3 regions of the Mesorhizobium sp. B2-2-4 genome follow, and region 1 is predicted to be linked to each of the others. Evidence: predicted binding sites of a transcription regulator. Region 1 holds the regulator's gene; each other region holds the start of a gene.

The links. Region 1 encodes PhoB, which activates phosphate uptake and scavenging genes when phosphate is short. Its sites were predicted from a motif close to TGTCATNNANCTGTCAT; they were not measured.
Region 2: phnC (phosphonate ABC transporter ATP-binding protein) is a predicted target of PhoB. The motif match lies at 1,427-1,443, and genes of this name have one in related genera.
Region 3: FJ959_RS30945 (RNA degradosome polyphosphate kinase) is a predicted target of PhoB. The motif match lies at 1,268-1,284, and genes of this name have one in related genera.

What each region holds. Positions count from the first base shown of each region.
Region 1 covers NZ_VFWB01000001.1:86,162-88,428, forward strand. The annotation lists gene FJ959_RS00420 (ROK family protein) at 1-851, shown strand, start outside; gene phoB (phosphate regulon transcriptional regulator PhoB) at 859-1,548, opposite strand; gene phoU (phosphate signaling complex protein PhoU) at 1,568-2,267, opposite strand, start outside.
Region 2 covers NZ_VFWB01000012.1:50,926-53,192, reverse strand. The annotation lists gene phnL (phosphonate C-P lyase system protein PhnL) at 1-639, shown strand, start outside; gene FJ959_RS26135 (DapH/DapD/GlmU-related protein) at 636-1,253, shown strand; gene phnC (phosphonate ABC transporter ATP-binding protein) at 1,513-2,267, shown strand, end outside.
Region 3 covers NZ_VFWB01000021.1:35,803-38,069, reverse strand. The annotation lists gene FJ959_RS30945 (RNA degradosome polyphosphate kinase) at 1-1,146, opposite strand, end outside; gene FJ959_RS30940 (zinc-finger domain-containing protein) at 1,349-1,594, shown strand; gene FJ959_RS30935 (FAD-dependent monooxygenase) at 1,614-2,267, shown strand, end outside.

The DNA of each region.
Region 1 (2,267 bases):
CCATCGTCAGGCGGCGGTTCGAGGATCCCGACCTCGACGTCGGCAGCATCGCCCGTATCGCGCTGGCGATCCAGGGCATCACCGACACGGATGCGCGCACCATGCTGTGGTCGCCGATCACGCCGCAGACCGACATCGCCTTCGCCGACATACTGGAGGCCGAGTTCGGCATTCCCGCCACCATGGAGAACGATTGCAACATGATGGCGGTGGCGCTGCGCTGGCGCGATCCCCAGCGCTACCGCGACGACTTCATCGCCATCCTTTTGTCGCACGGCATCGGCATGGGCTTGGTGCTGAAGGGTGAACTGTTCACCGGCACCCATTCATCCGGAGGCGAGTTCGGCCACATGATCCATCGCCCCGGCGGGGCGCTCTGCCGCTGCGGGCGGCGCGGCTGCGTCGAGGCCTATGCCGGCAACTATGCCATCTGGCGCAACGCGAGGCAGCTTGGCGAGGACACCGAGCCCGTCGACGTCAGCGACGCCGACATGCGCACCCTGGCGGCCTCGGCGCGCGAAAAGGACGGGCCGGAGCGCGAAGCCTACCGCAAGGCCGGCGAGGCGCTGGGTTACGGCCTTGGCAGCCTGTTCGCGCTGATCGATCCGGCGCCGGTCGCCATGGTCGGCGTCAGCGCCGCCGCCTTCGACCTGATCGAGCCGGCTCTGCGCGAGGCCATTGCCCAGACCGCCGGCGGCCAGCACTCGAAATCGATTTCCTTCGACACCGAGCCGAACGAACTGCCACTGATCCGCGAGGGCTGCGCCATGCGCGCGCTGACCTTCGTCGACCAGGAGATTTTCGCGCCGGGGGCACAGGCGAAATCAGGCGTGGGCGAGAACGTTGCGTGACATATCCCTAGTCTTCGCGAATCGCATACCCCGCGCCCCGAATGGTGCGGATCACGTCAGGCATGCGGCCATTGTTGACCGCCTTGCGCAGCCGGCCGACATGCACGTCCACGGTGCGCTCGTCGATATAGATCGTTTCGCCCCAGACATTGTCGAGCAGTTGGCTGCGCGAGAACACGCGGCCGGGATGTCGCATCATGAATTCGAGCAGGCGGAACTCGGTCGGCCCGAGCCGGATCTCGCTTTTCTTGCGGTAGACCCGGTGCGATTCACGGTCGAGCACGATGTCGCCGACCTTGAGCACGCTGGACAGAACTTCGGGCTTGGCGCGGCGCAGCAGCGCCTTGACGCGTGCCATGAATTCCGGCGTTGAGAACGGCTTGACCAGATAGTCGTCGGCGCCGGTGGAGAGACCGCGCACCCGGTCGCTTTCCTCGCCGCGCGCCGTCAGCATGATGATCGGCAGCCGCTCGGTCTCGGGCCGCATGCGGAGACGGCGGCAGAGCTCGATGCCGGACACCGCCGGCACCATCCAGTCGAGCACAAGAAGGTCAGGGACATTCTCCTGCAAGCGGATCTCGGCTTCGTCGCCGCGCGTCACCACCTCTACCTGATAACCCTCCGATTCCAGATTGTAACGGAGCAGCACACCCAGCGGCTCCTCGTCCTCCACCACCATGATGCGTGGCGCGATCATCGACTGGTCACCCCTGCCGTCAAGCCGCTGGCGCCGACATCGCCGTCTCGTCCTGCTTCGGGCGATTGGCGGGCAATTGCGTGCCGGTCAGCACATAATAGGCATTTTCGGCAATGTTGGTCACGTGATCGCCGATGCGCTCGAGATTCTTGGCGCAGAACAAAAGATGCGTGCAGGCGGTGATGTTGCGCGGATCCTCCATCATGTAGGTCAGCAGCTCGCGGAAGACCGACGTGTATTTGACGTCGATGCGTTCATCGTCGGCGCGCAGCTTGGCAAGTGCCGCGGCATCGCGCGCCGCATACTCCTCGATCACGCCTTGGACCTGGATCAGCACAAGCTGCGCCATGGCGTCGATGGAGTGCGACAGGTCGCGCGGCGTGGCGGCAAGGCCGACGGTGCCGACGCGCTTGGCGATGTTCTTGGCGAGATCGCCGATGCGTTCGAGATCGCCCGCCATGCGGATCGAGCCGACGACATGGCGCAGATCGTCCGCCATGGGCTGCCGCTTGGCGATCAGGGTGATGGCGCGGTCGTCGAGTTCGCGCTGGCGCGCATCCATGATCGCGTCGTCGGAGACGACGCGCTGGGCGAGCGCGTTGTCGGAATTCAGGAGCGCCTTGGTCGCGCCGCCGACCATCGATGAGGCGAGATCGCCCATGTCGCGGATCAGCCTGCTGATCTGTCCGAGATCTTCGTCAAAGGCTGCGACTGTGTGT
Region 2 (2,267 bases), on a different contig from region 1:
CTGCCTGTCGTCGCCGGTGTCTCCTTCTCGATCCGCGCCGGTGAATGCACCGTGCTCGGCGGCCCGTCCGGGGCCGGCAAGAGCTCGATCCTGAAGATGCTCTACGGCAATTACGCCGTCGACGAAGGCCAGATCATCGTCACGCACGAAGACGGGCTGATCGACCTTGCCAGCGCCAGCCCGCGCACCGTGCTTGCCGTGCGCCGCCAGACCATCGGCTATGTCAGCCAGTTCCTGCGCACCGTGCCCCGCGTATCGGCGCTCGACGTCGTCGCTGAGCCGCTCGTAGAGCGCGGTGAGGATCGCGAAGCAGCAAGAAGCAAGGCGCGCGCCCTGCTGGCGCAGCTTAACCTGCCGGAAAAACTCTGGGCATTGCCGCCGGCGACCTTCTCCGGCGGCGAGCAGCAGCGCGTCAACATCGCGCGTGGCTTCATCACCGGGCACCCGATCCTGCTGCTCGACGAGCCGACCGCTTCGCTCGACGCAAGGAACCGCGATGTGGTGATCGAACTCATCGCCGCCAAGAAGGCGGCAGGCGTCGCCCTGCTCGGCATCTTCCACGACCATGATGTGCGCGAAGCGGTGGCCGACCGCATCATCGACGTCACCGCCTTCGCCCCGGGAAAGCTCGCCGCATGAGCAGGAAATTGTCGGAGACGCCGCTGGTCCACCCGACGGCGGACGTGGAGAATTCGACGCTTGGCCGGTGGACCGAAATCGCCGACCGCTGTCGGGTTTCGGAAAGCGAACTCGGCGACTATTCCTACATGATGCAGGACTGCGCCGTCTGGTGTGCGACGATCGGCAAATTCTCCAACATCGCGGCAAGCGTGCGCATCAACGCCACCAACCACCCGACCTGGCGGCCGACGCTGCACCATTTCACCTACCGCGCATCGGACTATTGGGACGATGCCGAACACGAGAGCGAATTTTTCGCTGAGCGCCGCGCCAGGCGCGTCACAATCGGCCACGACACATGGCTTGGCCATGGCTCGACAGTCCTGCCCGGCATCACCGTCGGCGATGGCGCCGCCGTCGGCGCCGGAGCGGTGGTATCGAAGGATGTCGCTCCCTACACCATCGTCGCCGGCGTGCCGGCAAAGCCGATCCGCGAGCGCTTCGACCGCCGCACTGCCGAGCGCTACCAGGCGCTTGCCTGGTGGGATTGGGACCATGCGAGGCTGCGCGCCGCACTCGACGATTTCCGTCAGCTCGAGGCCGAAGCTTTCCTGGAAAAATACGGTGGATGACGGTGGTGAATGGAATAGGGCTGCTCACTATTCGCATCCCTTACATAGAGTTCGGGCAGGGGGCTGTCTTCTCAAGCCGCCTGCCTTCCGCAGTTTCAGGGACGTGGAGCATTTCGAGGAACTGATGGTCCTGGCCTGATCGCGCGCGACGCGGCTGTGGGTGGTAACAAAACTGACATCAATCCGACACCACAGGTTCATGGCGCTGCGCTAGCGAGGGTCAACAGGACCTTCAACCGCGACTGGACGGGAACGCACCATGTCAGCCACGCTCGAAATCCGCGGCGTCACCCGACGATTTGGCAAGAACACCGCCGTCAACGATGTCAGCATCTCGATCCCGCAGGGTCAGATGGTCGGCGTCATCGGCCGTTCCGGCGCCGGCAAGTCGACCCTTCTGCGTATGATCAACCGCCTCATCGATCCCAGCCATGGATCGATTTTCTTCGACGGCGCCGAGGTCTCGCAATTGCGCGGTTCGCCGCTCAGGCGCTGGCAGCGCGACTGCGCCATGATCTTCCAGCAATTCAACCTTGTTCCGCGCCTCGACGTGCTGACCAATGTGCTGCTCGGCCGGCTGAACCATCGTCCGACCCTGTCGAACCTTTTCGGCATGTTCTCGCGAACCGAATGTGCGCAGGCGGTCGCCGCCCTCGAGCGGCTCGATATCGCCCGTACCGCGCTGCAGCCCGCAGGCACCTTGTCGGGCGGCCAGCAGCAGCGTGTCGCCATTGCCCGCGCCATGATGCAGCAGCCCCGGGTGATCCTGGCCGACGAACCGATCGCTTCGCTCGACCCGCTCAACGCCAAGGTGGTGATGGATTCGCTGCAGGACATCAATTTGCGCGAAGGCATCACCGTGGTCACCAACCTGCACACGCTGGACACCGCCCGTACCTATTGCAACCGCATCATCGGCATGGCCGCGGGCAAGGTCGTGTTCGACGGGCCGCCGGAGGAGCTTAACCGCGAGGCCGTCCGTCTCGTCTATGGCGCCGACAGCAATGGCGGCGA
Region 3 (2,267 bases), on a different contig from region 1:
GATCGCCACCACTTCCGGGTCGGCCATCGCCTGACGCAGGAACTGAACCACCACGTCGAAGGATTCGTAGGGGTGGTGGACGATGATGTCCTTCTCGCGGATAGCGGCGAAGCAATCGCCGCCATGCTCGCGGATGCGCTCGGGGAAACGCGGATTGTAGGGCGTGAATTTGAGGTCGTCGCGGGCAACGGCGACGATCTCCGAAATCTGGCTGAGCGCCAGCGGGCCGGTCAGGACGCTGATGCGGCTCGACGAGACGCCGAGTTCGCCGGCGACGAATTCGCGCAGTTCGGCCGGCATGAGCATGTCGAACTCGATGCGAATGACGGAGCCGCGGCGGCGGCGCTTCAGCGCGGTCTCGAACAGGCGCACGAGATCTTCCGATTCCTCCTCGACCTCGATATCGCTGTCGCGGATGATGCGGAACGTGCCGGAGCCCTTGACCTCGTAACCCGGGAACAACTTGCCGATGTAAAGGCCGACCGCCTCTTCCAGCGGGATGAAGCGGACATGGTGCTTGCGGTCCGGCAGGCGGATGAAGCGCTTCAGCGCCACCGGCAGGCGCAAGAGCGCGCTCATCTCCTCGCCATTCTTGCGATGGCGAAGCTGCAGCGCCATCGAGAAGCCGAGATTGGGGATAAACGGGAACGGATGCGCCGGGTCGATCGACAATGGCGTGAGAACAGGAAACACCTGGTCCTGGAAGTGCTCCTCCAGCCAGGCCTTCTCGTCCTTGGTCAGCGCGTCGCGGGTGATGCTCTCGATGCCTTCCTTGTTGAGCAGCACGGTCAGCGCCGAAAGGCTCTTCTGCTGGTCTTCCTGCAACCGTTCGACCTCGCGAAGCAGCTGTTCGAGCTGCTGTTCGGGGGTACGCCCGTCCGGGCTTCTCAACACGATGCCTTCGCGAACCTGGCCGGCCAGACCGGCGACGCGCACCATGAAGAACTCATCGAGATTGGCCGCGGAGATCGACAGGAAACGTACCCTCTCCAGCAGCGGATGGTTTGTGTTCTGCGATTCCTCGAGCACGCGGCGGTTGAACTGCAACCAGGAGAACTCGCGATTGACGAAACGATCCGGATTGCCTTCCGGGCTTGCCACTTCGGCATTGATGAATTCGCTCTGGACCGGCTTCAGTTCGTTCATGGTTCCTGCTCTTCCCACGTCTGGTTGCTTCGCCGCTTTTTCGGGCGGCGCCCAGGCTGTTGCGCCTGGCTGCGATGCTCCAGCCGGTTAACCGGCTTAACTTATCCTCTGACAGGCTTTTGCGACAGTTTCATTTCATCGAACTTGCAAACAGACCGGTTATGATCCAAACGCTGAACAGACTGCGCTAAAGGAGACGACGATGGCAGGCGGTTCCATTCCCCATTTCCAGAACGATGCGGGCCATCCGGCGATCGATATCGGAGTCAAGGAATTCATGTGCACCGGCGCCAACCCGCCTTTCGACCATCCGCATGTGTTTCTCGACATGGGCGACGACAATGAGAAGGTCTGCCCCTACTGCTCGACGCTCTACCGCTATTCGCCGAAGCTGACGGCGATGGAAACGCTGCCGGCCGGCTGCCTCTACATCGATCAGGCCGCCTGACCTCCAGCGGGCCGGGCCAATGGCAGACGCACAGTCCCGGCAAGTCATCATCGCCGGGGCGGGTATTGCCGGGCTGACCGCGGCACTGGCTTTCGCCGAGCGCGGCTATACCGTGCGGATCTTCGAACAGGCGCAGCGCCTCGAAGCGGCGGGCGCCGGCATCCAGCTTTCGCCCAACGCGACACGCATCCTGCGTGAGCTCGGCGTACTCGACGCACTTCTTCCCAATGCCGTCAGGCCGGAAGCCGTGGTGCTGAAGGATGCGGCAACCTTGGGCGAACTGGCGCGCGTGCCTCTTGGACGAGCAGGCGAGGCGCGCTGGGGTGCGCCCTACCTCGTGGCGCATCGAGCGGACCTGCAAAACGCGCTGATGGCGCGCGTGGCTGCCATGCCCGATGTTCATCTCGCCACCGGCGCGCGCCTTGACAGCGTCACGATCAGCAGTTCAGGCATCACCGCGGCAGCCGATGTGGGTGGCAGGCTCGTCGCGGCGGAAGGTTTCCTTCTGGTCGGCGCCGATGGCGTCTGGTCGTCGGTGCGCGGACTTGCCGACCAAGGAAGGAAAACCAGGCTTGCGAAAAGCCACTTCTCCGGCGAACTGGCCTGGCGGGCAACCGTCAGCGCAGACAGTCCTGCCGGGCAAGCTTTTGCAGAGATCGGTGCGCCGGACTGC